DNA from 4 places in the Photobacterium sp. DNB23_23_1 genome. Region 4 is predicted to be linked to each of the others. Evidence: predicted binding sites of a transcription regulator. Region 4 holds the regulator's gene; each other region holds the start of a gene.
What was found. The regulator CRP, encoded in region 4, controls carbon source genes, mostly activating them, when cyclic AMP is high. The targets are predictions, from matches to a motif close to TGTGANNNNNNTCACA.
Positions count from the first base shown of each region.

Region 1: a site for CRP is predicted at 1,970-1,985, ahead of cdd (cytidine deaminase). Genes of this name have one in related genera too.
Region 2: a site for CRP is predicted at 3,174-3,189, ahead of udp (uridine phosphorylase). Genes of this name have one in related genera too.
Region 3: a site for CRP is predicted at 2,013-2,028, ahead of nagE (N-acetylglucosamine-specific PTS transporter subunit IIBC). Genes of this name have one in related genera too.

Region 1 covers NZ_JBNNXT010000033.1:47,686-55,216, reverse strand. The annotation lists gene ACVA53_RS18360 (winged helix-turn-helix domain-containing protein) at 189-731, shown strand; gene ACVA53_RS18355 (CidA/LrgA family protein) at 837-1,178, shown strand; gene ACVA53_RS18350 (CidB/LrgB family autolysis modulator) at 1,175-1,855, shown strand; gene cdd (cytidine deaminase) at 2,045-2,932, shown strand; gene ACVA53_RS18340 (DMT family transporter) at 3,068-3,958, shown strand; gene ACVA53_RS18335 (TAXI family TRAP transporter solute-binding subunit) at 4,143-5,117, shown strand; gene ACVA53_RS18330 (hypothetical protein) at 5,224-5,628, opposite strand; gene purT (formate-dependent phosphoribosylglycinamide formyltransferase) at 5,952-7,127, shown strand; gene ACVA53_RS18320 (thiopurine S-methyltransferase) at 7,209-7,531, opposite strand, start outside.
Region 2 covers NZ_JBNNXT010000004.1:91,695-99,225, forward strand. The annotation lists gene ACVA53_RS04275 (outer membrane lipoprotein-sorting protein) at 1-376, opposite strand, end outside; gene ACVA53_RS04280 (TetR/AcrR family transcriptional regulator) at 403-1,083, opposite strand; gene ACVA53_RS04285 (hypothetical protein) at 1,345-1,617, shown strand; gene ACVA53_RS04290 (hypothetical protein) at 1,636-1,947, shown strand; gene udp (uridine phosphorylase) at 2,202-2,969, opposite strand; gene ACVA53_RS04300 (LysE family translocator) at 3,369-3,992, shown strand; gene ACVA53_RS04305 (GNAT family N-acetyltransferase) at 3,999-4,763, opposite strand; gene ACVA53_RS04310 (CopD family protein) at 4,827-5,270, opposite strand; gene ACVA53_RS04315 (CCGSCS motif protein) at 5,378-5,539, shown strand; gene ACVA53_RS04320 (hypothetical protein) at 5,598-5,858, opposite strand; gene ACVA53_RS04325 (methyl-accepting chemotaxis protein) at 6,404-7,531, opposite strand, start outside.
Region 3 covers NZ_JBNNXT010000058.1:9,020-16,550, reverse strand. The annotation lists gene nagA (N-acetylglucosamine-6-phosphate deacetylase) at 1-1,076, opposite strand, end outside; gene nagB (glucosamine-6-phosphate deaminase) at 1,091-1,891, opposite strand; gene nagE (N-acetylglucosamine-specific PTS transporter subunit IIBC) at 2,147-3,637, shown strand; gene glnS (glutamine--tRNA ligase) at 4,128-5,792, shown strand; gene fcrX (ferric iron uptake transcriptional regulator FcrX) at 5,925-6,371, opposite strand; partial or broken gene ACVA53_RS23230 (DUF4442 domain-containing protein) at 6,573-6,823, shown strand; gene fldA (flavodoxin FldA) at 6,906-7,433, opposite strand.
Region 4 covers NZ_JBNNXT010000003.1:184,842-192,372, forward strand. The annotation lists gene ACVA53_RS03780 (aspartate aminotransferase family protein) at 1-747, shown strand, start outside; gene astA (arginine N-succinyltransferase) at 858-1,868, shown strand; gene astD (succinylglutamate-semialdehyde dehydrogenase) at 1,880-3,337, shown strand; gene ACVA53_RS03795 (2-oxoadipate dioxygenase/decarboxylase family protein) at 3,377-4,174, shown strand; gene ACVA53_RS03800 (hypothetical protein) at 4,267-4,455, opposite strand; gene crp (cAMP-activated global transcriptional regulator CRP) at 4,642-5,274, opposite strand; gene ACVA53_RS03810 (OsmC family protein) at 5,546-5,950, shown strand; gene ACVA53_RS03815 (phosphoribulokinase) at 6,005-6,874, opposite strand; gene ACVA53_RS03820 (YheU family protein) at 6,984-7,199, opposite strand; gene ACVA53_RS03825 (hydrolase) at 7,290-7,531, opposite strand, start outside.

The sequences.
Region 1 (7,531 bases), on a different contig from region 4:
TGCTCCACTAGCTTACTGATATAGAAACACATATTGACAGCCCCTTGCGCTTATCTGGCCAAGGGGCTTTTTTCGCATCGATGATTCTTTATTGTGAGATTGCGCAACTGAGCATGTACACCAACACTGATAGTGATGGATTTTAAATTGTCATTCATGGATTCGAAGGGTGAATTGTAGTGATTGATATGACAACACAATCTTTAACACGCTGTTTCCGGTTCCCAGATGTCGATTTCGAGCCAGATGTACACCTGCTGGTGTGGCGAGACAAAACACAAACAACACTCACGTTGCATGAGTCTCGATTACTTGAGGCACTCTGCTATTGTGCTGGTGAAGTGATCAGCCATGAGCAGTTGCACAATAAAACTTTCAGCCAACTTGATCCTTATGAAGACGGCACAGGTCAACACTACGATCTTAATAACATACTCAGGCCTTTGACGGTTAAACTTAATCTTCAAGGAAAAATGGCGATCCCCATCGAAGTGGTCCCCCATTATGGCTTTAGAGTACCACTACCCGAGAAAACCTGCCGACTGGTTCACGAGCCTGAAAAAGCAGAAGACAAAGACCAAGTTACCCCTCCGAACCAAAATGAGGAGGAAGAATTCAGTTCGGCCACAGAAGAGATAGTGAAAACCAGTACTGTGCATAAAATCTCTGTCGCCATACTGGCTTTGATGGCAACAGGGGTTATAACCGCTTCATTCCTTGACTATTTATGAAGTCGCTAACTCTTTGAAGCGCAGCAGTCATTACAACTAACCGTGGCTTAGATTACGTTTATTTTGTATGATAAATGAGTTTATTCTTCCATTCCTGAAGGGCTCATGGCATATCTACGATCTTTCTTTGTTATTTTTGTCTGTCTACTGTTAGGCAAAGGCATTCAACACCTTACAGGTTTAGACATCCCCGGTAGTATCATCGGCATGCTGATATTGTTCACCATTCTTTCTATGGGGCTTATTCCTGCCCACTGGGCAATGCAAGGCTGTCACCTTCTTATTCGCCACATGGCTTTATTGTTCGTCCCTGTTGGCATCGGTCTGATGAACTACCTCGATCTACTTACCAATAACGCCCTTATCATCCTATTTAGCACGATCGGCAGTAGTGTGGTGGTCTTCGTGACCATAGGTTTGGCAACACACTATAAGGAAAAACAATGATCTGGCTGCTGACTACCTTGGTTGTGTTCTACACTGCCCGTTATATTTCTAAACATATCCAGCATCCGATTGTTAATCCGCTTCTCATTTGTTTGCTGGTGATCATCCCTCTACTTATGTGGCTTGAGGTTCCTTATGAAACCTATTTCGAGCAAAACAAATGGCTTAATGCCTTGCTTGAGCCTGCAGTGGTTGCATTGGCTTTTCCTCTTTATGAGCAACTCAGCCAGATCCGCAAAAAATGGAAAGTGATTTTCTCTGTCTGCCTAATTGGTAGTTTACTATCTATGGTCACCGGTGCGGGCATCGCACTGATGCTCGGGGCTGATGCACAGCTTACCGCATCCATACTTCCTAAGTCGGTAACGACGCCTATCGCGATGGCTGTTGCAGAGCAAATTGGCGGACTCCCTTCCGTTGCCGCTATTATGGTTATTATTGCTGGATTATTTGGTGCAGTACTAGGGTATCCCCTGTTCCGCCTGATGGGTGTCAAAGCCCCTATCGCCAAAGGGTTAACCATGGGTACTGTTTCACACGCATTAGGTACCGCGAAAGCGGCAGAAGAAAATTACCAGGAAGGTGCATTCAGCTCGTTGGCCCTGGTCATTTGTGGGGTGATCACCTCGATTCTGGCACCAGTATTGTTTCCACTCATCATGGCAGTATTTCGTTAAGACGTGCTAGTAATCGAATACAAATTTAAATTATTGATTAATAAATATAATTTTTGTTTAAGCCGTGTGACCCGACTCGCACTACTGCAAATGATGCAACATACAGTTGATATATGTGATAGAGATCACCCAATTATATGATTACCAAGCCTACAATGTTTCTCCATACACAAGACGGAGTGAAAACTCATGCACACTAAAGTAATGGATGCTTTAGGCGCTCTACCCGCTGATCTGGCTTCTGCAATTAAACCTGTGCTAGAAGCTGATAATTTCGATGCCACCTTAAGCCCTGAGGTGTTTGCTCAGTTAATGTCGAAAACCAACATGACTGACAGTGAATTGCGTGTTGCATTACTTCCGCTTGCCGCTGCTTATTCTGTCGCACCTATTTCTAATTTCTTTGTTGGCGCAATCGTCCGTGGTCAATCAGGCACACTTTATTTCGGTGCTAACATGGAATTTGTCGGTGCTTGCCTTTCTCAAACGATTCACGCAGAACAATCCGCCATCAGCCATGCTTGGGTGAAAGGCGAAACCGGCATTTCTGATATCACCATTAACTACAGCCCTTGCGGTCACTGTCGCCAGTTCATGAACGAGCTGACAACAGCGAACGAATTAGTAGTCCAATTACCAGAGCGTGCTGCGAAGTTACTGCAAGAGTACTTGCCGGAGTCTTTTGGTCCAGCCGACCTAAATGTAACTGATGCACTGCTATCTAATGTTGATAACGGTATGGAAACCGAAGCATCGGAAGCACTCATTCAGCAAGCATGCCAAGCGGCCAACCGTGCCCATGCGCCTTACACCAAAAACTTCAGCGGTGTAGCACTGAAAGCCAAAGACGGTAAAACGTTCATCGGTATGTATGCCGAAAATGCCGCTTTCAACCCAAGCCTTCCACCGCTACAAGTGGCGTTGGTGAACATGAACATGGCAGGTTACCCGCTTGCTGATATTGAAGAAGCGGCATTGGTTGAAAAAGCAGATAGCACAATCAGCCACCTCTCTGATACGCAGACAACACTAGAAGCACTAAACCCTGATATTCCTTTGTCTTATGTCGCTGCATAAGCATAATGAAGGTAAGAAAACCGCCAACTGGCGGTTTTTTTGTATCTGTTGTCGCGTAGCGAGCAGAAAGCGGTTTTCTCTTAACATAGGTAGGAGTATGATTTTCCAGTTATAAACTCAATAAACCTTAATTACATGTCTCATCAACACAACCCGATCCAAGGGGCTAGCTGGATGGTCACTGCTGGCTTAGCCTTTGCCATAGTCAACAGTCTGGCGCAGTACCTCAGTATGGTTTTACATCTTCCATCAACCACTGTTGCCCTATTCCAGTACTTCATTGCCTTAGTTGCTATTTTCCCTTGGTTAAAAACCTTAGGTATTCGCAATGCACTGCGCACCCAACATTTTAGCCAACACTGTTTCCGCGTGTTGCTAGCGGTAATCGGTATTCAATTGTGGCTTTGGGCATTGGCCTATCCGGTGCCAATCTGGCAGGGTATCGCGCTGCTCATGACCTCGCCGTTGTTCGCTACGATTGGCGCGGGTATATTTCTGAAAGAGAATGTCGGCACTGCACGCTGGGTTGCGACAATTGCTGGTTTCTGCGGTGCGATGATCATCCTAGAACCTTGGTCAGACGGTTTCAGCTGGGCAACGCTACTTCCGGTGGCAGCTGCATTCTTCTGGGCGTGTTACTCGCTGATGGTGAAGAAAATGTCATCCAGTGAATCGCCAACCAGCATTGTGGTCTATTTGCTGATCTTAATCACCCCGTATAACCTACTCCTTGCCGTACCTGAATTTACACTGCCGCAGACAGGGCTAACTTGGCTCTTGCTAGGTGGTGCGGGATTATTGACGGCACTGGCTCAGTGGGCGATAGCCAAGGCCTATGCGGTGGCCGACGCTTCTTTTGTTCAGCCTTTTGACCATGCCAAACTGCCCCTGAATGTGCTGGGAGGGTGGATAGTCTTTGGCTGGGTACCGCCGGGAAGGTTGTGGCTAGGTGCTGCGATTATCATTACATCTGTCGCATTCATCACCCAGTGGGAAAACAAAAAAGCAGCAATGGCAAAGGGCTAACAACTCTGTACAATATCAAGCCTTCCGAACCTACAGTTAGCAAAATAGTAGGTTCGGGGGGAAGTCTTAATCCCACGACAATTCTCATTCCTTCAGCGTCTACACTCTCCCTAAACCGCCCAACCTATTGTTAACTTAATGGTTGAGTCGTCATGTATGAACAACAACATGTGAGGTTTACTGAATGTCTTGGCGCGTTTTAACTCTCTCGTTTATCAGTGGCGCTCTGCTATCGCTCTCTTCGGTTGCACAAGCCCAGTCTTTCGTTACGATCGGTTCCGGTGGTGTGACCGGTGTTTACTACCCTACTGGTGGTGCTATTTGCCGACTGGTAAATAAAGATCGGAACAGGCACGGGGTGAGATGCTCGGTCGAATCAACCGGCGGCTCCATCTATAACATCAACAGCATCCGTGCAGGCGATCTGGATCTTGGTATCGCCCAATCGGACTGGCAGTATCATGCGTACAATGGCACCAGCAAGTTTAAAGAAAAAGGCCCTTTCAAATCACTTCGCGCTTTGTTCTCTATTCACCCAGAACCTTTTACTGTGGTGGCACGGGCAGACTCTGGCATCAAGAATTTTGAAGATCTCAAAGGCAAACGAGTCAATATCGGTAACCCGGGCTCAGGCCAACGTGGAACCATGGAAGTATTGATGAAAGCCTATGGCTGGAGCAAGAAAGATTTTGCCTTAGCGTCAGAGCTCAAAGCATCGGAACAGTCCAAAGCCCTGTGTGATAACAAAATCGATGCCATGGTCTATACCGTAGGTCACCCGAGCGGAGCCATCAAGGAAGCGACAACGGCTTGTAAGAGCGTGATCGTCAACGTTTCTGGACCTGTGATAGAGACACTGATTGAAGAAAATAGCTTCTACCGAAAGGCAACCGTACCGGGGGAAATGTACCAGGGTAATGTTGACGACGTGCACACCTTTGGCGTCGGTGCCACCTTTGTATCATCGGCATCCGTAGACGAGAAGATCATCTATGAAGTGGTGAAGTCGGTGTTTGACAACTTCGATACCTTCAAGAAACTCCACCCGGCTTTTGCCATTCTGAACAAAGAAGAAATGGTGGCAGATGGCCTTACCGCTCCCCTGCATGACGGTGCGAGAAAGTATTACCTTGAGGCGGAGTTAATCCAACAGGAATAACGCTGTCGACAGAAGTCCAAAACAAAACGAGGAGCCCGTTAGATAACGTTGCTCCTCGCTTATCGAGCCGTCTATTATGACGCCTATCAAAAATAACAGTGCTTACTTAGAAACGAATGCGGAAACCCAGCTGTCCTTCTAAATCAAGATCGACATCTTCAACCACATACAGGGTCGGGCCAACCTCGCCGTAGAACTCAAAGCTGTTCACCGGCACTTGGAAACCAATACCACCACGCACACCAAGCTTGTTGTGTTTGTTGTCTACGTACTGGGCGCCGACAAAGGTGTATAAGTTGTTCATGCCTGGGTCTTGGGTAAGTGAACCTAAATTGAAGGTTTTATCGAACGCAAGACCAAAATCGTCGATACCTAGCGAGAAACGCAAGTCATTGTGCTTATATTGGATCCCCGACATCGGGCTACCAAAGAAGATACCAACAGCTTGAGATGCATGAACTGAAAACGGAACCGCCATCATCAGGCCTAGAGCTAATAGATATTTTTTCATGATGTAATCATTGTCGTTACTAAACAAAACTGCGGCTAATCTAACGGTAATACGGTGTTAATTCGACCCTTCTGCATGACTAATGACACAACTTTGACAATCGTGACAGAATATTACTGTGATTTTGTTGTCGCTATAAACCCACCCCATCGATGAGAAAACCACCAGCTTGGGTGGGCAATAAACACCATTCCCAATAACGAGTTACCCATTGAGATAGCAAATTTAAGGAAGTGATGAATTCCAAGCGCAATCGTTTGCGTGGAGGTGAAATTCCTGTATGATCCGCACTAGTTTCACGTCACCTCCAGTAAGGAATTCCAATGTTAGGATCTGCAACCCGCTTAAACGCAACGCGTGTACTTCTTCTTGGCTCTGGCGAGCTAGGTAAAGAAGTGGCCATTGAATGCCAACGCCTAGGCCTGGAAGTTATTGCCGTTGACCGTTATGCCGACGCACCGGCGATGCAAGTTGCCCACCGTAGCCATGTTATCGACATGCTTGACGGTGAAGCCTTAAAGCAGCTTATTGCCGATGAAAAACCTGATTATGTTGTCCCTGAAATCGAAGCAATTGCGACCAACACGCTGGTTGAGTTAGAAGCCGAAGGCTTGAATGTGGTCCCAACCGCCAATGCCACCAAGCTAACAATGAATCGTGAAGGGATCCGCCGCCTAGCTGCAGAAGAACTTGGCCTAACGACCTCTCCTTATCGTTTTGCCGATAACTACGATGATTTCAGCGCCGCTGTTGAGCACGTAGGTATTCCGTGTGTCGTGAAACCGGTTATGAGCTCTTCTGGCAAAGGTCAGAGCGTGATTAAGTCGAAAGAAGACATTGAAAAGGCATGGGGCTATGCTCAGGAAGGCGGCCGTACTGGCGCTGGCCGAGTGATTGTTGAAGGCTTCATTGACTTTGATTATGAAATTACCCTACTGACGGTACGTGCTGTTGACGGTACTCACTTCTGTGCCCCCGTCGGCCACCGCCAGGAAGACGGTGACTACCGTGAATCGTGGCAGCCACAAGTGATGTCAGAGCAAGCGCTCAAAGCCGCTGAGCATGCAGCTGGGAAAGTTGTAAACGCCCTGGGCGGTTATGGTATCTTCGGTGTTGAACTGTTCGTGAAAGGTGACACGGTGATCTTCAATGAAGTATCCCCTCGCCCACACGATACTGGCATGGTAACGCTGATCTCACAAGAGCTATCAGAATTTGCCCTGCACGTTCGTGCCTTCCTAGGACTTCCAATTCACACCATTCACCAGTACGGTCCATCGGCCTCTGCGGTTGTATTGGGTGAAGGTGTGTCTGAAAATATCCGTTTCGATAACCTCGCGACAGCACTTGCCCGCCCGAACACGCAAGTTCGCCTGTTTGGTAAGCCAGAGATCAATGGTCGCCGCCGTTTAGGTGTCGCGCTCACTCGCCGTGACAATATCGAGGGTGCTATCGAAGATGCCCTTGCTACCGCATCCGACATTAAGGTTGTGTACTGATTTTTAGGTAAAACCAAATATACAACTAAAAAAGGAGCCACTAGGCTCCTTTTTGTTCATCTGCCATAAAGTGGCTGTATTCTACGCGACTGTAATCAACCAAGCCTCTTCGGCAAAGCGGGTTAGGCCACGCTTGCGACGAGGGTGTGACTCATCCGCATCATCGCGTGCTAAATGGCGAATATCGCAACCTTCAAACAGGGCTTCAATTTCGTCTTTAACCACAGCGAATGGAGGACCGTCCATTTCATGCTGCGGGTAATCCAGTGTCACCAGCAAGATGCGACCACCCGGCTTCACCATTGATAGCAGCTTCTGGGTATAGCTCTGGCGCATTTCCTGCGGCATAGCTATAAGGGCGGCGCGATCATAAACGATATCGACAGGATCAACCTGTGCCATGA
Region 2 (7,531 bases), on a different contig from region 4:
ACTGGTTGATCAAATCATCATTGGTGAAATCCGAGCCCATCCACGACTGACCCAGCATCGAAGGGGCAATTTTAACGACTCGCTCGATACTCGGTAACCAATTCCACATTTCTCGGTATCGCTTGAGGGAGGCACTGCCTTTGTCTTTGGCTGGCGCGGTAATCAACACCAAGGACAAATCCTGCCCTTTGGTCCAGCTTTTCATGCTCATGGTACGGGTCCAATCCGGACGGACGATTCGCATCGTTGCCTCGGTATAGCTTGAATCACCACGCATCTGTTGATCGGACTTAGTAATAATGGATGTCGCCGTCTCTGCTGCAACCCAAGCCGGGAAGCTCAGCCAGATAACCAGTAAAGCGGTAAGTAATCGCATCTCTAATCCTTTTATCAAACTGAATATCAATCGGTGAACCACGCATGTAGCAGTTCGTCATCAATTAAAGGCATACTGCCTGCTTCTGCCCCTACCATTCGCTCTAGTGCTTGTTGAGTCGCTTTTACCTGTTCAACCACGTCTTCGAGCAAATCACCCACTCTTTCGGTCTTGAGCACCTTTCGGGTCAATGCTTCCGAAAAACCGTTAAGAACGGTTACCATTAATCTTGAAGTCACCGCAGGCGAAGGTACATCAAATACCTGCTCTTGATTGCCTTGGCGGAGGACGGCCTCGTAATAACCTGCCAACAGGACACTGACTTTTTGCATGAAGTTATGTTTTAGTTGAAGGTTTTCGTCCATGTTGATGATTTTTACAAACCCCAACATGATATCTTTCTGGCCGACTTCCCACTGATTACTGCGTCTTAGCAGGCGCTCCCACTTAGCTAAAGCTGTCAAGCGGGGATCATCGACCAACCCACCTATCATCTTGCGGTATTGTATCAGCATGTCATCGCTCCAGGCCTCTAACACTGCCTGCTTAGAATCAAAATGATGATAGAACGCCCCTTTGGACACACCGACGTGCTGAATAAGATCATTGACCGAGGTATTGGCATACCCTTTGGAGAAAAATAGCGCATTGGCCGCCGAAATAAACTCTGCCCGCCGCTCTTGCGGTGATTTTATCACTCTTACCATTACATACTCTGCCACAGACCGACCGACGGTCGGTATATATATACCTTATGCCTTACCCATAGATATCTCAAGTATTCAGGTCAATGCTTGATACGGTGTTTTGTTACATCGTATTGACTCAACATCGTTTGTTTTATCTCACTTTGGCCGCGGTACATTCCAGTCTTTAAACGGCTGCCTTTACATAGCTTTGCACTTCAGCAGATCACATTGACCTTGGCTGATTTACACTGCTTTAATGTCCTAACTTTGCTTATCATTATGAAACCGATCAGACCTAATTTAACCAACTATGACGTCACTCGCCTGCTTGAGCGGCACCTTGCTGAAATAGAACAAAGAATGTGGCGTAGAGTAGTCGTGGCGCTCGTTCTCGTGGTGAGTATATTTTCTGGTGTGAATTATCTTATCTATACTGATCTAAAGCAGCTATCTACCGACGCGATTCGCTACTCCATTGAAACCAAGCATCACCTTCTTTTGATTGAAAGTGTGATCAGTGAGGAAGGTGGTAACGCAACAATGTCAGGGTAAGTTGTCTGAGAGGTTTACATGACATTCACACAAGTAAGTATCGCAGCACTCATGTTGTCTGCTAGTTCACTAGCTTTTGCAGATATCCGTATTATTGACACCCAAGCAGGTAGTTGGGTGAAAGTGACGGAAAATGGCAAACCCGCCGCTAACGCAAGGGTCAGCGTTAACAATCCCGCCAACCGATGGAAAGTGTATAAAACCAATGAGCATGGCGAAGTATTTATCCCTCTGCGTACTCATCATTCAAGTACGCTAACTTATTCAATACTGACGGAAGAGTGGAATGAATATACTCGGCTAAGCCTGCATACTGATAGCTTTGATTAATACCAACCTACATAAATTTTTGATCAGTCTTGCAGGTTAAAATCGCTGTTCTCTGCGTTAGATATTTTGTAATTAGAGCCTCTAGTTACTGCAATATCTGCCTTGATAACAACGATTTTTCCAGTGCAAATACTTGATCAACTACTTATCCAGATTGGTATAAGCAGAAATGAGCATTTCTAAGAACATCAATGAGAAAAGCCAGCTCGATTGAGCTGGCTTCGCTATGTTATTTGGTTGAGTGGTTTATACCATTACTCTGCAAGCATGCGGCGAGCAGCTTCAACAACAACTTTGATTGAACGTGCTTCAGTTTCTTTCAACGTTGCGTGATCTGGCGTTTCTTTCTGGGTACGGTTGATAATAACGCCTGCAACACAACCCGCACGTAGACCAGAACTTGCACACATCGTTAGCAAGGTCGCTGATTCCATTTCGAAGTTCAGCACGCCCATTTCCTGCCACTCTTTCATTGAGCCTTGGAAACGACGAACAACGCGACCAGAGAATGTGTCGTAACGTTCTTGACCTGGGTAGAAAGTATCGCTTGATGCTGTCACACCAGTGTGAACTTTAGCGCCATCGGCAACACAGGCCGCTTTCATTGCAGTTGCAACATCAAAGTCAGCAACTGCTGGGAATTCCATTGGTGCAAAGTGCAGGCTTGCACCATCTAGGCGAACAGAGCCTGTTGATACAATCATATCGCCCACGTTGATGTGTGGCTGAATTGCACCTGTGGTACCAACACGAAGGAAAGTACGTACACCCAGTTGTGCCAATTCTTCAACGGCGATAGAGGTAGATGGGCCACCGATACCAGTAGAACATACAACAACAGATTTACCATCCAACTTAGCGCGGTACACCGTGTATTCACGAGAGCTTGCAAGAAACTCTGGGTTGTCCATTAGGTTAGCGATTTTTTCCACACGAGCAGGGTCGCCAGGAATAATTGCTAGTTCCGCACCGTTAAGGTCCGCTTTGTTCACACCCAAATGGAATACTGCGTTGTCAGACATAATCATATCCTTTCTATTCTATCGTTGCCGCCTGATAGGGAGTTTGAGGCCAGCGGCTGGTTAGTTTTGTTTATACCTAAATGATTTCAATACGCCGTTTTTAAAAGCTTAATCAATATATTGAAGACACTTGGGTATAAACACATACTCATAAAAGAGCTCGTAGAACACTTAATTACGATAGCCGATAAAAAAAAGCTTTTGAGTGACCAGTGTCACACTAAGAGAAATTGAAGCAATTTCACGTTGCACGAATTGGTGATACGGATCACCAAAAATCGTTTGCTCGTGCGGCTTATCACACTATTTTTTATTACTGAGTTAAACGATAATAGCCCCTTATTTTATCTATTTCCCACACTGCCCCGTCAGTATAGTTAACTGCAAGGACGTTATTTAATGATCGACTTCGCCATATTGGCTGTATTTATTCCTACTTTCTTTTTCGTCTCTGTCACTCCGGGTATGTGCATGACCCTATCGATGACACTCGGTATGACTATTGGGGTTCGTAGAAGCTTGCCGATGATGTGGGGAGAACTTATTGGGGTGGCGCTGGTTTCCATAGCGTCAGTGATAGGTGTTGCGGCTATTATGCTCAACTACCCTGCGGTGTTCTTATTCCTGAAATACATCGGTGGTGGCTATCTATTCTGGTTGGGTATTCAGATGTGGCGCTCTCGCGGCAAGTTGGCTATTCCAGATAACCTTGATAATGAGGTTGATACCTCACCAATAGGTTTGGCGATTCAAGGCTTTGTTACCGCTATCGCCAACCCTAAAGGCTGGGCGTTTATGATTTCGTTACTGCCCCCTTTTATCAATACCGACAAAGCATTAGTGCCGCAGTTATCAGTACTGATCACCATTATCCTAATCACTGAATTCAGCTGCCTATTGCTGTATGCCAGCGGTGGTCGAACCTTGCGCCGGTTCCTGCAACAGCGAGGCAATGTACAAATGCTAAACCGCATCGCCGGTTCACTGATGATGGGCGTCGGGATCTGGCTAGCAGCAGGGTAATCCCGTTTAGGGCTGGAATATGTAAGGCGTGGTTTTGGAGATAAGTACAAAACCATGCTTTTCAACAATAGGTCGGCTCATCTCCGATGCATCGATAATGAGGTATTGTTTACCTTGTGCCTTTGCTTCATTGATACGCTTATTGAGCAATAGCGAATAATGCCCTCGTCCTCGGTATCCCGGAATAGTACTACCACCCCAAATCCCAGCAAAGGGGCTATCGCCATTAAAGACAATCCAAGCGGAAGTGACTGGCTTGCCATCATCGTAAACAACGTAAATTGAAATTTCATCGGGGGATTGAGTTTTCACATTGAGTAAGTAGGTATATTGCCAATCATAATTTCCACCCCATACTTGCTCCTGCACGCTGACAGCATCCCTGATCCCTTTAGCATCAGAGACTTCAATAAACTGCCTGTCATCAAGTTGTCTTTCAACGGCTGTCGACAGATCCAAGGCCATGAATGACTCTGCCTCTTCTTGTACAAAACCACTTTCCAGCAATCGCTCACCGATATTATGCGGTGAGTCGGTACTATAGGTTTTCCACTCGAACGTTAAGCCTCGCTCAGTAAAGAAAGCCTTCTCCCGCTCAATGACAGATTTTGCATTATCTTCTGTCACAGAGAAAAAGGAAACATAGCTGCCCTCGGCGTTATCCGAAACGAACTTGACCACTTCGTCAGTCTCAATGACCTTTCCATTTACAGGCTTTATCGTTTTTCTTTCATGCTCGTTGTAAGCATGCATTACGTCCAATGTATCCATTGTGTCCTGAGATCTATTTTATCTGAAAGTCACGGTTATTCTCTCTGCCCTAGCCTGTTGTTATCATACTAACCACCCGACGCGGAAGGAAACACCGACCAGTGCAAACAATACCGATACCACTGTCACTGGAATAATATGCCAGGCCATATCCCATAAGTTATCAGGTGACAGTTTTGGGATCACCCTGAATCTTGCGTCCAACGCGAAGAGTACGGTTATTGCCAACAAGAATAACTTAGCCACAATTCCATGGGCTATTGGAATACTGGTGTCAAACCACAACGTGATATCTGGCAACATGCGATAAGCCAGCATTAGCCCCGTTACAACCTGAACGATTAACGCAGGCATACCGATTTTTTCATATACCTGCTCAAAATCCGTTAATTGCTGTGGGTTGTGATTTTTTAACACCGACGGAAGGATCACCAGCGATAACACAATATGCCCACCAGTCCAAATAGTTGCAGAAATAATGTGCAATGAAAGTAACAAGCCAAACATGCTTTCTCCCTAAAAGATCATTGACAGTCATGATTAACCCATCATAACACGCATCAAAAATACAACTTAGTAAATATATCACTCAACAGCATCAGGAGAGAAGTCGAATGGCTATTTCATTTACCAAGATTTTTAAGAAAGACACCGAGAAAGCCGAAGATAAAAAACTTGTTGAGCAACCTGCCTCAAGTGAAGCTCAGCAGGCTGAAGAGACTAAAACAGCGAAGAACCACGGTGAACCCGGTTTTTGTTGCGGCTCTTGCTCATAGCCTCGCAATGCGAACGAGGGGTATTTCCTGCGATGCTCACATCAGCAAATATCCCCGTTCACTTACCGATTTTTCGTTTAAAGCCTGAATATAGCGCCGTCGCCTTAGTTTTAGCGCCATCCTGATAGACGCTGAAAGCATCGGTACCTTTATACCCGGAAAGATACAACCAACCGTGTATCAGTGACGTAAAAAAGGAAATAACAATAATAAAAATCGGAAGTATACCCAGCGCATCTATCTGAAAGGCTGCTAGGCCGATAAGAAAAAACAGGCCTGAAATAATGGCAATTGATTTATTTCGGGAAGATGCTTTCATCTGTATTCACCTCAATTGAAATATACAATAAAAGCGTACCCTTTTCCTTTTACGCAGTTTAAGAAGCCACCTACAATTACGGCTAAAAAGCGTTCGGCTATTGTTTTACGTTAGCCTTACCCCCCCTCGAAGCTATATTGCCTCTTAACCTCAACCACTTGAACGGTATATGACTGGTACCATTTATCACGTCCTAACTGCTGGGCAACCGCGTGCTGACTGTCTTGATGCCAACGCTGAATATCGGCTTCAGTTTGCCAGTATGAAATCGCGATTTCCTGCTCACCTTCAGTAACGGCAATAAAATGACCGCAGCGAAAATATTGAACAGCAATAAAGGGGGACCTTTAACTCGAGCACGGCGCTCTCCTTGGCCAAAAATAAAATATCTATACCTTAGCGTGACGAGGCTTTTCTAGCACGTCATTGTTGGCGTCTGCAATATCTTAAGGCTAGAGGCTTACTGACATATTTCGTGCCATCTCACAATGTTTTGCTCTTCAATATAAAAAAGGCACCCGTAGGTGCCTATTGTTCACTGTAATCTAGCTTGCCGAAGAGACTTCAAACCGATCAACTAGCTGGTGTAATCGAATAATCGAGTTTTTCACCAAGGTTGTTCGGCGTGTTAACTGCTGAGAGGACAGTTCCAGCGATGACATACTGCTCTGTGCTTTTTCTGCTGTATCACTATGCCGCTCGCTGGTCGAAGCAATGACATTAATGGTTTGGAACATGGATTCCACCGCTTGCTGTAGCTTGTCACTGCGCTGGCTTGAGTCCAATATCATCGAGCTTTGCTCGACATTTTGTACGCCCTGCTCCATATAGCTGACCGCGGTTTTTGATTGGCCACGCAATTTACTTACCGTTTCACCAATATGATTGGCTGCGGTTGATGTTTTGGTGGCGAGGTTCCTCACTTCATCAGCCACCACAGAGAACCCACGGCCATGTTCGCCGGCTCTAGCCGCTTCGATAGCCGCATTCAAAGCCAACAAATTAGTTTGCTCGGTAATTTCCGAAATAAGTCGAACAATCCCTTCAATATGTTTCATCTCGTCGTTAATTTCATTCACGCTATTTGCAGACGCTTTAACGATATCTTTGATCTCTTGAGTATTGCTTACCGCTTGCTGATACTCTTCTTGTGCGGAATCGACCATATTCTGCATCAATTCTTGTAACTGCTGCGCTGATTGCTCTGCTTTGTGGATTTCAGCTTGCTGATGGTGGGTTAATGTTAACAGGGAGTCGATAGAGCCAGAGGTTTGAACGGTACAATCATCCACCACACTGCAGCGGCGCAACATTGAATTACTCACCTGTTCAACTTCACTTGAGGCAAAGATAATGCCGCCGACCACTCCCTCGAGGTTATCAATGAAGCTGTTAATCCATCGGCCTAAATCCCCCGTCTCATCGGGATGAAATTGCTGGCTATCAAGCCTGCGCTTTAGATCCCCATCACCTTCCGCAATGGTTTTTATCACCCCTGTCATTTGTTCAAGCTGCCTTACCATAGGCATTGCGAACATATACTTGAACACACCGTAGCCAATCAGCAGTGACATGGCCATCATCAGGCCGAGAGCTGGGATCCCCAATGACATAAAGTGCGAGAGAAACAAAGGAGGCACAACGGTAAACAGCCAAATCAGTAAGTACTTATT
Region 3 (7,531 bases), on a different contig from region 4:
ATGGCTAAGTTTGCAACCATGCCTTTTTTGATGGCACCCAGTTTCTGATCAACGCTGATAGCGCGAGCAGGGTAGAGGGTAGCCATTCGAATCGCTTCGTCCAGGGCGATACCTGCATGTTCGACACTATTCTGAACCGCTTCGATCATTGTGAGTGCCGAACCACCAAGTGTGCCATTTTCATCAACACACTTACCATCACGGTAATATACTTTCTTGCCGACAAAAATAAAGTGATCCATGTCTGCTCCTGCAGGTGCAGTTGCATCGGTGACCAAAACAAGTTTGTTGCCTTTCATACGGTGGGCCAGGCGGATGTTGGCATAATCGACATGGAAACCATCAGCAATCACACCGGTATAGACCTCTGGCGTGTCATAAATGGCACCGACCATGCCTGGCTCTCGACCGGCCATAGGGGTCATAGCATTGAACAAGTGGGTAGCGAAACTGATCCCTGACGCAAAGCCTTTGCGGGCTTCGACGTAAGTGGCATTGGTGTGACCTGCAGATACTACTATCCCGGCTTCAACCAATTGCTCAATATGGCTATGGTCGTTTTGCTCCGGCGCTAGGGTTACCTTGGTCACCACATCGGCGTTTTCGCATATGGTGTTGATCATTGCATTGTCAGAGCGGCGGATATGGTCAACAGAGTGGATACCTTTTTTCATCACATTCAGGTAAGGACCTTCGAGGTGCAAGCCCAGTGAATGGTTTTGGTATTGACCCTGGTAGTCGCGCTCGGCAGCGATAGCTGCTTTCATATCTTCGTCTGAAGAGGTGATCAGCGTTGGCAGAAAGCTGGTGCAGCCTGATTTCAGGTTGGCACGGTGCATGGTATGGATCGTGTCGGCATTGATCTCATCATTGAGCATGACTCCACCACAGCCATTCAGCTGAAGGTCAATAAAGCCAGGTGTCAGATTGGCACCCTCAAGGTCACGGATTTCAATATCAGCAGGAAGTTCAGAAACGGGGCAGACAGCGTGAATGTTCACGCCGTCAATAATGACGGCGTGGTTATTCAGCACATCGCTACCGGTGTAAATACGACAATGGGTTAGCGCGTACATGAATAACTCCTTGATTATAGATGTTTGATGTTTTCAGCTTCAAGCTCACGGAAGTACTTCACTGTTTTCACTTTTAGCTCTTGTGTGGATGGTTCATCGCACACAAGAAGAGACTTAGGGTGAAGCTGAAGCGCAGACACTGTCCATAAGTGGTTAACTGAGCCTTCTACCGCCGCTTGTAGCGCTAGGGCTTTATTGTGACCGGTTACGAGTACCAAAATTTCGGCTGAATCCAGTAGGGTACCGACACCGATGGTCAGTGCGTATTTCGGTACTTGGTTGATATCGCCATCGAAAAATCGGGAGTTCGCGATGCGGGTATCTTCCGTCAGGGTCTTAATGCGGGTACGAGAGGCAAGAGAAGAGGCGGGCTCGTTAAAGGCAATGTGGCCGTCGTTGCCCACGCCGCCCATGAATAGGTTAATTTTGCCATATGACTTAATTTTCTCTTCGTAACGTAGGCATTCAGCGTCGTGATCTTCTGTGTTGCCGTTAAGCAAATTGATGTTTTCTTTTTTAATATCAACATGATTGAAGAAATTGTTGAACATAAAGCTATGGTATGACTCTGGGTGGTCAGCAGGGATACCAATGTATTCATCCATGTTGAAGGTAACAACATGCTTGAAGCTTACTTCGCCTGCTTGATAAAGCTCGATAAGACGCTTGTACGTAGCTAGCGGGGTGCCACCTGTTGGTAGGCCCAGCACGAAGGGACGTTCCGCTGTTGGCTTAAATTTGTTAATACGATCAGCAATATAGCGGGCTGACCACAAACCTACATCTTTAGCTTCATTCAGTGGGATTAGTCTCACAGTGACACCTCATTCCAAAATTAAATTACAGTCAAATCATAGCGTGATATCGCATTTGTTTCGCATGATAAAATAAGTTTTATGATCGAGCTAGCAAAATCGCCTGCTAATTGCCCATACTGGTGATTAAGATCACAAATGACGACCTTTTAATTTGCGGGGCGAAATAAAATTCTTAAACTGCAAGTAACTTAATCGGATAACTAAAATAAGTTATCCAAATCGATTCTAAGAAAACCATAGGGGGAACTAAGGGTGAATATTCTTGGATATTTTCAAAAAGTAGGTAAAGCATTGATGGTGCCAGTCGCCACGCTTCCTGCAGCTGCAATTCTAATGGGTATTGGTTACTGGATTGATCCGAACGGCTGGGGTGCGAACAGTGCACTGGCAGCCTTCTTGATTAAAGCTGGTGCCGCAATCATCGATAACATGTCTGTACTGTTTGCCGTTGGTGTTGCTTACGGTATGTCTAAAGATAAGGACGGTGCCGCGGCACTATCTGGTTTCGTTGGCTTCCTTGTTGTTACCACACTACTTTCTCCGGGCGCAGTTGCTCAGATTCAAGGTATTGACGCAAGCGCTGTTCCAGCGGCCTTCGGCAAAATCAACAACCAATTTGTTGGTATCTTGGTGGGTATCGTGTCTGCTGAGATCTACAACCGCTTCTCACACGTTGAATTGCATAAAGCACTGGCATTCTTCTCTGGTAAGCGTCTTGTACCTATCTTGACCTCTTTTGCTGGTATCTTTATTGCCTTCGTACTAATGTACGTATGGCCAACAGTTTACGGTGGTCTAGTAAGCTTCGGTGAAGGTATTCAGGGTATGGGTGAGCTAGGTGCGGGGATCTACGCATTCTTCAACCGTCTGCTAATCCCTGTGGGTCTTCACCACGCACTGAACTCTGTATTCTGGTTCGACGTCGCGGGCATCAACGATATCCCTAACTTCCTAGGTGGCGCGAAGTCAATTGCAGAAGGCGTTGCAACCCCAGGTGTTACTGGTATGTACCAGGCTGGTTTCTTCCCAATCATGATGTTTGGTCTACCAGGTGCGGCGCTAGCGATCTACCACACTGCTAAGTCAGAGAACAAAGATAAAGTTGCATCAATCATGATTGCTGCAGGTTTCGCTTCATTCTTCACCGGTGTTACTGAGCCGCTAGAATTCTCATTCATGTTCCTAGCACCAGGCCTATACGTACTTCACGCATTCTTAGCGGGTATCTCTGTATACATCGCAGCGTCAATGCAGTGGATTGCAGGCTTCGGTTTCTCTGCAGGTCTGGTTGATATGGTTCTATCAACACGTAACCCGCTAGCGGTTAACTGGTACATGCTGATTGTACAGGGCCTAGTATTCTTCGGCCTATACTACGCAATCTTCCGTACGGTTATCGTTAAGTTCAACCTGAAGACGCCTGGCCGTGAAGACGAAGATGAAACAGCATCGAATGCAGGTGGTTCTCAGGAAACGGGTGAGCTAGCTAAGCAGTACGTTGTTGCTCTAGGTGGTGTATCTAACCTAGAAAACATCGATGCATGTATTACTCGTCTACGTCTAACGCTAAAAGACAGCAGCCTTGCTGATGAGAAGACATTGAAAGCACTGGGTGCAATGGGTGTGGTTAAACTGGGTTCTAACAACCTACAGGTTATCCTGGGCCCTCTAGCTGAAATCGTTGCTGGTGAGATGAAGAAAGTCTCTCCAAGTGAAGATCTATCAGCGGTAAAACTGCCTTAATGACTTTTTCTTAAGTCATAGATAACGACTTTATCGGCCTCCAATCGGAGGCCGATATTCCATCAGACTCAATAGTCACCTGCGACCATACACTTCAAAGAAACGCCTTCCTTTCAGGTTTGTGCCTGCGGTTTTCGCTTATTGTTATGTTTGTTTTCCCTGAAGGCTATCAGCGGTTGGTGCTGTACTGGGGGCCGTTGCATATGAAAATCAGCATGCCGGGTTTGGCGCGGCAATATTCGACTGATGTCGGGGGCAGAGGTACGTGCAGTGAGTGCGGACCGCCAGCGTTTTCGTCGCTCAGTCACGCTGTAATTGCAATTGGCGGGGCTAACCTTGCCAGTTTCGACCTATTCTTTTAGATACCCCGTGCTATTACGGGGTTTTTTTATTCATATCGACAAACAATGTACACTATTTGTTGAGTCGGCCCCTATATTTATGGATCATAGGGGACTTAAAAATCCTGTAAGCACACGAGGTCTAATTGATGAGTGAATCTGAAGCTCGTCCAACTAACTTTATCCGCCAGATTATTGATGCGGATTTAGCTAGTGGCAAACATACAAGCGTACATACCCGATTCCCGCCGGAGCCGAATGGTTACCTGCACATCGGCCATGCTAAATCTATTTGTTTGAACTTCGGTATTGCTCAGGACTATCAGGGTCAATGTAATCTTCGTTTTGATGATACAAACCCTGAGAAAGAAGACATCGAATACGTTGAGTCTATTAAGAACGATGTTAACTGGTTGGGCTTTGAGTGGAGCGGTGAGATTTGTTACTCATCGAACTACTTCGATAAGCTGCACGGGTTTGCTATTGAATTGATTAATAAAGGCTTAGCGTACGTTGATGAGCTAAGTCCAGAGCAAATGCGCGAATACCGTGGCACTCTTACCGAAGCCGGTAAGCACAGCCCGTACCGTGATCGCAGCGTAGAAGAAAACCTTGAGCTGTTCGAGAAAATGAAGAACGGCGAAATTGAAGAAGGCAAAATGAGCCTACGCGCTAAAATCGACATGGCATCACCGTTTATGGTGTTGCGTGATCCGGTTATTTACCGTGTGCGTTTTGCCACTCACCACCAAACCGGTGACAAGTGGTGCATCTATCCGATGTACGACTTCACCCATTGTATTTCGGATGCGCTAGAGGGCATTACGCACTCTATCTGTACCTTGGAATTCATGGATAACCGTCGTCTTTATGACTGGGTGCTGGACAATATCACTATTGATTGTCAGCCTCGCCAGTACGAGTTCAGCCGCCTGAATCTTGAGTACACAGTGATGTCTAAGCGTAAGCTTAACCAGCTGGTAACCGAGAACCTGGTAAATGGTTGGGACGATCCGCGTATGCCAACTATCTCGGGCTTGCGTCGCCGTGGTTTCACTTCAGCGTCGATCCGTGAGTTCTGTAAGCGTATTGGTGTGACCAAGCAAGATAACACCATTGAAATGAGCTCGTTGGAATCTTGTATCCGTGATGACCTGAACGAGAACGCACCGCGTGCGATGGCTGTTCTGGATCCAGTAAAAGTTGTGATCGAAAACTTCGATGGCGACGCTGAAATGCTGGAAGTGGCTAATCACCCGAACAAGCCAGAGATGGGGAGCCGTCAGGTACCGTTCACTCGTGAGGTATACATCGAGCGTGAAGACTTCCGCGAAGAAGCGAACAAGAAGTATAAGCGTTTGGTGCTCGGCAAAGAAGTTCGCCTGCGTGGTGCGTATGTGATCAAGGCTGAGCGTATCGAAAAGGACGAAGAGGGTAATATTACGACTATCTTCTGTTCTTACGATAACGAAACCTTAGGTAAAAACCCAGCGGATGGCCGCAAGGTTAAAGGCGTGATCCACTGGGTATCTGCAGAGCAGGGTATCCCAGCTGAAATCCGTTTGTACGACCGCCTATTCACAGTGCCAAACCCAGGTGCAGCAGATGACTTCGTCTCTGTGATCAACCCTGAGTCACTCAGCGTGATGAATGGCGTGGTTGAACCATCATTGATTGAAGGTGAAGCGGAAAAAGCGTTCCAGTTCGAGCGTATGGGTTACTTCTGTGTCGACAGCAAAGACTCTTCGAAAGAGAAGCTAGTCTTCAACCGCACTGTTGGCCTGCGTGATACTTGGGCGAAGATTGGCGACTAAGCTTCCCTGAGCCTGATAAGAAAAAACCAGCCTATTGGCTGGTTTTTTTATTTGTGTACAACAACAAAAACGCGGCTGCTTGAGTGGCCAAGTGTTGAGATCCTGGCCTTATTGTTTTTTACTTGGGCCTAATTATTTTTTGTCGTGTAGTGAACTGTCTTCTTGGCAGTTGCCTTCTGCACAGTGACCGTACAGGTACAGGCTGTGGTTGGTAAGGCGAACATTGAAGCTAGCAGCGATTTCTTTTTGGCGCTCTTCGATGATGTCATCAGAGAACTCAATAACTTTACCACAGTCTAGGCATACGAGGTGGTCATGGTGATGCTGTGTTGCCAGTTCGAATACCGATTTACCGCCTTCAAAGTGGTGACGCGTAACAATGCCTGCATCGTCAAATTGGTTTAAAACGCGGTATACCGTCGCCAAGCCAATTTCTTCACCGATATCGATTAGCTTCTTATACAAGTCTTCAGCACTGATATGCTGGCAATCCGGCTGCTGTAGCACTTCCAGAATTTTTAGGCGTGGAAGGGTTACTTTCAGGCCAGCTTGTTTTAGTGCGTGATTGTTATCTGACATTGGAGTTTCCTATTGGCTACCCGCACCCTCATGATACGGTAGTCTTGCTCTTCTTTCCTCATTATAAGTGACCACAAGGTAACAATAAACCTAAAAACAGGTCAATCTTGCTGATATCTAACTTTTCTTTTTGTTGCCTGATTGTTGTGGGAATGTACATTTGCGAGGTAAAGCAAGCTCATCGTATCCGTTGTGACGAGTATTTTCGTATACCTATTTTTCCGACCGTTAATTGTTAACTTTGCCCTGAATATAAGGCCTTCCTTCTGGGGTTCGGGAATACGTATTGTTTGCATTTCTGATGATTACCGAGATGTACGGATCAAGCTAAAGTTAATATTGTGGAATAAAAATGCTAATCATACTCAATACGTCATTGGGATTTTTCGCTGACCGATCCGGTGTGCGCCTTGATGCTAATAGGGAACCTCGGTAAAGAATATTTCGTTTGGATATATCCAGATTGGTATAAGTTTTTCAGATATAAAAATGCCGGGCATCAAGCCCGGCATTTAGTCTCAGGTTGATAAAATATTAGTCAGCAAGCTCTGCTAGGCACATTTCATCAAAAATCTGGTTGACCCACTTCTGGACACGCTCTTCGGTCAATTCTGGCTGACGGTCTTCGTCAACACACAGGCCAATGAAGTGGTTGTCGTCTACCAGAGCTTTAGATGCTTCGAACTCAAAGCCTTCAGTCGAGAAGTGGCCAACGATAGTCGCGCCACGACCTTCCACGATTTCACGTACTGTGCCCATCGCATCACAGAAGTATTCAGCGTAGTCTTCCTGATCACCACAGCCAAAGATAGCAACCAGTTTGGTTGAGAAGTCGATTTGCTCTAGCTCTGGGAAGAAGTCATCCCAGTCACACTGTGCTTCACCGTAGTACCAAGTTGGGATACCTAGCAGCAGTAGGTCAAAGTTGTCGATATCTTCCTTGCTGCATTTTGCGATATCTTTGACTTCAACTAGCTTTTTGCCCAGTTGTTTCTGGATCATTTTAGCGACCGCTTCTGTGTTACCAGTGTCGCTACCAAAGAAGAGTCCTACACTTGCCATAGTAGAAATTACCCATTATTAATGTTTGACCGTTAGCTTGCTTGCCAACGTATAGAAATAGCCTTGTCAGGAGTTACCCTGATGGTCAATGATCGCGG
Region 4 (7,531 bases):
TCCGATGGCTTCGGGCCGAAACCGGGCGCGGTGACCCACCTTGCCTATAACGATTTGACCGGTTTGGCCGAGCACATGTCTGAGCGTACCTGTGCGGTAATGATGGAACCGCTGCAGGGCGAGGGCGGGATTGTGTCGCCGACACCGGAATTTATCCAAGGTGTTCGTGAACTGTGCGACAAACACAACGCTTTGTTGATTTTCGATGAAGTACAAACCGGTAACGGTCGTACTGGGGATTTCTATGCCTATCAAGGGCTGGGAGTCATACCGGACATTCTCAGTACAGCCAAATCCCTTGGTGGCGGTTTCCCTATCGGCGCCATGCTGACCACCACTGAGTTGGCTGTACACCTCAAAGTCGGGACTCATGGCTCGACCTATGGCGGTAACCCATTGGCTTGTGCCGTAGCCGAAGCGGTGGTCAGTGAAGTGACCAAGCCGGAAGTGCTGGCGGGCGTCAAGCAGCGCGAGCAATGGTTCCGCGAAGCACTTGAAGCGATCAATGCCAAGTATCCGGTCTTTGCCGAAGTCCGCGGTAAGGGCCTGCTATTGGGGGCTGCGCTCAATGATGAGTGGCAGGGGCGAGCAAGAGATATCTTGGTCGCTGCCGGTGAAGAAGGGCTGATGGTGCTGATTGCTGGTGCCAACGTGGTGCGCTTTACCCCGTCTTTGGTGATCGGTAAGGCTGACATTGACGAGGGGATGGCTCGACTGGAGCGCGCTATTGCCAAAATCTATTCATAGCTAGTTTTAACCGGTTGCGGCTGGCAGGAGCTTGGCCGCAGCTTACGGCCTCGTGCTGGTATTCTCATTAGTTGGCAGCATTGCTGCAGCTTGCATCAGGAGGGAGTTCGATGCTGGTTATACGTCCTATTACTGCCGCGGATCTACCGGCATTGCTACAGTGTGCGGAAGAGTCGGGCCATGGTTTTACCTCGCTGCCGGTTAACGAGGAGATCCTCGCTAACCGAATCCAACATTCCGAAGAGAGCTTTGCCAAAATGGTTACCGAGCCAGGCTCGGAAGGTTATCTGATGGTAGCGGAAGATACCGAGACCGGGGAAATTGCAGGGACGACGGCGATCGAAGCCGCTATTGGGTTGGATAACCCTTTCTATACCTACCACCTGAGTACCGTGGTGCATTCATCACGCCGCCTCAATGTTCACAATGTGGTGAAAGTGCTGACTTTTGGCAATGACTACACGGGGGTGAGCGAGCTGTGTACCCTGTTTTTACGCCCCGAGTGGCGCGAAGGTCTCAATGGTCGTCTGCTATCCAAATGCCGCTTTCTGATGATGGCTGAACACCCAGAGCGATTTGATAACACGGTGATTGCCGAGATGCGCGGGGTATCCGACGAAGAGGGGAACTCCCCATTCTGGGAGTGGCTCAAAGAGCATTTTTTCTCGATCGATTTCACCTTGGCCGATTACCTGACCGGTATCGGTAAAAAGGGTTTTATTGCTGATTTGATGCCCAAGCTGCCGATCTACGTTAACTTGCTGAGTCAGGAAGCCCAAGCGGTGATTGGGCAGGTACACGAGAAAACCCGCCCGGCACTTCGCTTGTTGGAGAAGGAAGGTTTCACCTGCCGCGGTTATGTCGATATTTTCGATGCTGGCCCGACGGTAGAGTGTGATGTGAAAAATATCGAGTCAGTACGCCACTCACAGGTGTGCCGGGTTGAGATCGGTCAACCAGCGGCCCAGACCGATTGTATCGTCAGCAATTCCTCATTTACCCATTTCCGTGCCGTTGTCGATAAGGTCGACGTACTGGATGGTACGGCGTTGATGAGTGCAGCAGCGGCTAAGGCACTGGACGTTAAACAAGGGGATCAGGTTCGCCTGATCGTCCAATAAAGGAGAAGAACATGACCCAATGGATTGCAGGTCGCTGGCAAGACGGCGAAGGGCAGACGATGCAGTCGCTTAATCCGTTCACCAGTGAAGTGGTATGGCAGGGCAAATCGGCGACAGCAGAGCAGGTTGAGACGGCTGTCACTGCCGCCAGGGCAGCATTGGCAAGCTGGCGTAACACGACTCTGACTGAGCGCCAGGCCATTGTCGAGCGCTTTGCCGAGTTGGTCAAAGCCCACAGTGAAGCGATTGCGGTGGTTATTGCGGAGGAAACGGGTAAGCCCTTGTGGGAAACCCGCACCGAAGCCGGTGCAATGGTGGGCAAGATTGCCATATCGCTGCGTGCCTACCATGAGCGTACTGGCGAGAAACAAAAAGACGTTGCTGGCACTCAGGCAGTGCTGCGTCACCGTCCTTTGGGCGTCATGGCTGTGTTTGGGCCATATAACTTCCCGGGACACTTACCCAATGGTCATATTGTCCCGGCTTTGCTGGCTGGGAATACCGTGGTGTTCAAACCGTCAGATCTTACTCCAAAGGTGGCTGAAGAGTGCATGAAATTATGGCAGCAGGCAGGGTTGCCTGATGGCGTGATTAACTTGGTACAGGGCGCACGGGCAACCGGTGAAGCGCTAGCTGGGGCCAAGGGTATTGATGGGCTGCTGTTTACCGGCAGTGCCAACACCGGCCACTTGTTGCACCGTCAGTTTGCCGGCCAGCCAGGCAAGATGCTGGCACTGGAAATGGGCGGTAATAACCCGATGGTGATCTCTCGCCACTATGGCGAGCTGGATGCAACTGTCTACACTATAATTCAGTCTGCTTTTATCAGCGCTGGACAGCGTTGCACCTGTGCCCGCAGGCTCTATCTGCCACATGGTGCGGAAGGCGACCGCATCCTGGCACGCTTGCTGGAGCTAACCCGTCAGATCCGTGTCGGTGGTCAGTTCGATGAGCCTGCACCGTTTATGGGGGCGCAAGTCTCGGTCCAGGCGGCTGACAACATTATTCAGGCCCAATCACAATTGGTTGAGCTGGGCGGTGAGCTGTTGCTGCCCGCGACCCGTGGCCAGGGAGCGATTGTCACTCCGGGGATCGTCGAGGTCAGCCAGGTGGCCGAGTTACCGGATGAAGAATACTTTGGTCCGCTTTTGCAGGTTGCCCGTTACAGCGAATTGGGTGAGGCGGTGGAAAAGGCCAATGATACCCGCTATGGCTTATCTGCAGGGTTGGTTTCGACCGATGACAGTGAGTGGCAGTATTTCATCGAACATATCCGTGCCGGGATTGTTAACCGCAATCGTCAGTTAACCGGGGCGAGTGGTGATGCGCCATTTGGTGGACCAGGGGCATCAGGTAACCTGCGGCCAAGCGCGTATTACGCGGCAGACTACTGTGCATACCCAATGGCATCGATGGAAGGTGAGCGGCCTGAGCTACCCGCTCAGCTTTCACCGGGTATTACGCTTTAATGCCGCCAATCATTCACCAGTAAAGAGGATAGCGAGCACATGGAAAGGGTAGAGCAACTATTTGCCGGGTTATGGCAGGATTATATCCAGCGCCTATGCCCATCAGCCGCTCAGGTTCATGATCTGCTGACCGAAGAAGAGCCGCTGCTCAATGATCATATTGCGCTGCGAACATTTAACCTGCCTAAGGTCGGGCTTGATCGACTGGCGGCGCCGTTCATTGCCATTGGCTACAAGCCGTGTGGCCGCTATCATTTCGAAACCAAGAAGTTATATGCCGAGCATTTCGAGCATCCCAACCCATTGGCACCCAAAGTGTTTATCAGTGAGTTGATGGTGGGGCAGTTTAGCTCGCTGTTGCAGCAGACGGTCAGGGAACTGGTCGATCAGGTGCCAGAGCAAGCCATGCGAGATCCGGCCTTTCTCTATAGCGGGCGGTTATGGGGTTTGGACTACGCGACTTATGAGTTGCTGGCGGCAGAAAGCGAATATGCTGGATGGCTAGCTGCCCATGGTTTTGGGGCCAACCACTTTACCGTTAGCCTGAACCAGCTTGAGCAGTTTACCGAGGTGGCTGAGGTCAATCACTTGCTGCGCCACAACGGGTTTGAGATCAACAGCGCTGGCGGTGATGTTAAAGGTAGCCCTGAGGTGATGCTTGAACAGTCATCGACTATGGCCGACAGGGTCGAGGTTGGGTTTTTGGATGGCGTTTATAGCATACCGGGCGGGTTCTATGAGTTTGCCAAGCGCTACCCGAAAGAGGACGGTGAGTTATATACCGGTTTTGTCGAGGCGTCGGCAGATAAGATCTTCGAGAGCACGGACGCCAACTAAATCAGGGTAACCTGCCTGAAACCGGTTATCTAATTCTGCATATTCCAAGCGCCTGTGGCTCATGTGGTCACAGGTGTTTCATGTGTCTGGATTTAGTGCTTGAGGCTATCGAGTGGATACCCCTGCTGGGACTCCGGTGTCTGGCGTTTCACCTTCTCATGTTGTTCAAGGTAGTGGCGGCTGTCACTGAAGCCTGTCATCTCAACGGTATCGGGCAGCGGCGAAATGACTCCGCGCTCGGTGTGGTGGGAGCGATGTGGTGAGAAGCGTTCGATGTCCATACCGGTATTCCATTACAGGTGATGAGGATTAATATGCACAATGTAGCATTAAGTCGCGTAGATACAAGCACAAAAAGAGTGATGGGGTAGACAGTAATGTCCTGTAAGTATGAAAGTGGGTGCGATGGGCAATAAAAAAAGCCGCATAGTGCGGCTTTTTGAGTTTTTGCTAGTAAACCGGGTTGTTTAGCGTGTGCCGTAAACAACGATAGTTTTACCATGGGCAGAAATCAGGTTCTGCTCTTCTAGCATCTTCAATATACGACCAACAGTCTCACGGGAACAGCCAACGATCTGGCCGATTTCCTGACGGGTGATCTTGATTTGCATGCCGTCTGGGTGAGTCATTGCATCTGGCTGTTTAGCCAGGTTCAATAGTGTCTGAGCGATACGGCCTGTTACATCCAGGAATGCCAAGTCACCGACTTTCTGGCTAGTCACCTGAAGGCGGCTGGCCATCTGCGCAGAAAGGCGCATTAGGATGTCTGGGTTAACTTGAATTAGCTGGCGGAATTTCTTGAAAGAAATTTCTGCAACTTCGCAAGGGGTCTTAGCTCGAACCCATGCAGTACGCTCTTGGCCTTCTTCGAATAGGCCTAACTCACCGATGAAGTCACCTTGGTTTAGGTAAGACAGGATCATTTCCTTACCTTCTTCATCCTTGATCAGGACCGCAACAGAACCTTTTACGATGTAATAGAGCGTTTCCGCTTTTTCTCCCGCATGAATCAAAGTACTCTTTGAAGGGTATTTATGAATGTGGCAATGGGAAAGAAACCACTCTAGAGTTGGATCTGTTTGAGGTTTACCTGGAACCATATTACTAACTTCCTCTGCGTTTGTTGCCCAACAACGACGTCCATTAAAAATGTGGCTGGGCCTAACCATAATTAGTTCGTCGTTTAGGATATTCAGTCAACCGCTGGGCTGCAAGCTCACGTGAATAATTAGTTCAGATTTTATCTTTTTTCGGCGCGCTTTTCTTGATATTGATCTATGTGAAATGGCCATTTTGTAGTCATAAGTGTGCACATGATCACACCGTTGCTAGATTGTGCCAAAACCCCCTATAAGTTGTAAGGAGAAACCAATGCAATCACGAGTGAAATGGGTCGAAAATATGACCTTCCTAGGGCAGTCAAATTCAGGTCACAGCGTGGTGATGGATGGCAATGGTGGCGAAAAAGCGCCGAGCCCAATGGAGCTGGTACTGATGGCTGCGGGTGGGTGTAGTTCGGTGGACGTGGTGGATGGGCTCAAATCTGCCGGGCAGAAAATTACGGCTTGCGAAGCGCAAATCAACTCGGTTCGTCGTGAGCTGGCTCCTCGTATTTTTACCACTGCGAACCTGCATTTTGTGGTGACAGGTGAAAATTTGGATGAAGCCGTTGTAGCCAAAACCGTGGCCGACTCGTTGGAAAAATACTGTTCTGTTTGCCTGATGTTGGGTGAAGGGGTAGAGATGACCCACTCGTACGAGGTGGTGGAAGCGTAACCTCGCAGTAAGGGATGGCGATGGGCGAGAGGATAATCACGCCTATCACAGCTCTTAACCTATTTTTCCCGTATCAATCAGCTGCTGGATCAGCGGCCGCATGATCAGCTCCATCGCAAAGCTCATTTTACCGCCGGGCACCACTAGGGTGTTGTGGCGCGACATAAACGATCCTTGGATCATCGACAGCAGGTAGGGGAAATCAACCTTCTTGATCCCGCGGAACCGGATCACCACAAAGCTTTCGTCCAGGCTTGGAATTGCCTTGGCACTGAACGGGTTGGAGGTATCGACCGTTGGTACCCGCTGGAAGTTGATGTGGGTGCGGGAGAACTGCGGGGTGATGTAATTGAGGTAGTCATCCATCGAGCGGACAATCGACTCCATCACCGCTTCGCGGGAATGACCACGATCACGGGTATCCCTGACGATTTTCTGGATCCATTCCAAGTTGACGATCGGTACCATGCCGATCAGCAAATCAACGTGCTGGGCGGCATTGACCTCGCCATCGACCACACCGCCGTGTAGACCTTCATAGAACAGCAGGTCAGTATTTTCAGGTAGAGTTTGCCAAGGTGTGAAAGTACCGGGCATTAGGTTGTACGGCACGGCTTCGTCGAAGGTGTGCAGGTAGCGACGGAACTGGCCGCTACCGTCTTCACCGTATTGGCGAAAAAACGTTTCCAACAACGGGAAGTCGTTAGCTTGGGGGCCGAAATAACTGATATGACGGCCTTGCTCTTTGGCTTTGCGGATTTCGGCGTCCATTTCTGGTCGGGAAAATCGATGGAAACTGTCGCCTTCAAGCCAAGCAGCATTGATGTTCATCATATTGAACATCTTACGGAATGCTTCGGAGGTGGTAGATGTACCTGCCCCCGAGGACCCTGTTACTGCAATAATCGGATGTTTTGCAGACATGACAAACCCTGTCGTTAACATTAACGGAGAGAGTTATTAACAGGGCTGGGCGTTAAGGTCAAGCCGGGATGTCAAAAATGCCGGGTCTACAAAGCTTATACCGGGTAGTTTACCCGAGTTGGCGCTTGGCTTTGATGTCGATGGTCTCATGCAGCTCGGAGTAAACAATCACCGCCTCCCCTTTTTCCAACTGCTGGCGTACCCGACCAACCTTGTCGGCCATCGAAAGCTCGCGTTCGCCGTAGTCGGTGCCTTCGCGCAGCACGAAATGTTCTATTAGGTTAGTCAGGGTATCGGGATCTATGTCTTGCCAAGGGATATTCATAACGGCACTTTTCTGTTGCAGGAGATAACGGAGATTATATTGGCAAATGCATCAGTTGTAGAGGGGGAAAGTACTTGGCCAGTGGCCAGCTTACCGATTCTTTGCATCGCTTATCGCCTGTTTAAACCACTCAGGAACGGTTCGCTCAAGCCAGAAGTCTGGTTGGCGCCATGAGCCTGTGACAAACCCGACATGGCCACCGTTTGGGTATAGATCGTATTGAATGTGTGGTGGCAATGATGTGGTCGGAATGACCGCTTCCGTCATGAAGGGATCATCCTCGGCATGGATCACGCGTAGTGGAATAGCTACTTCATAAAGGCGGGGCAACC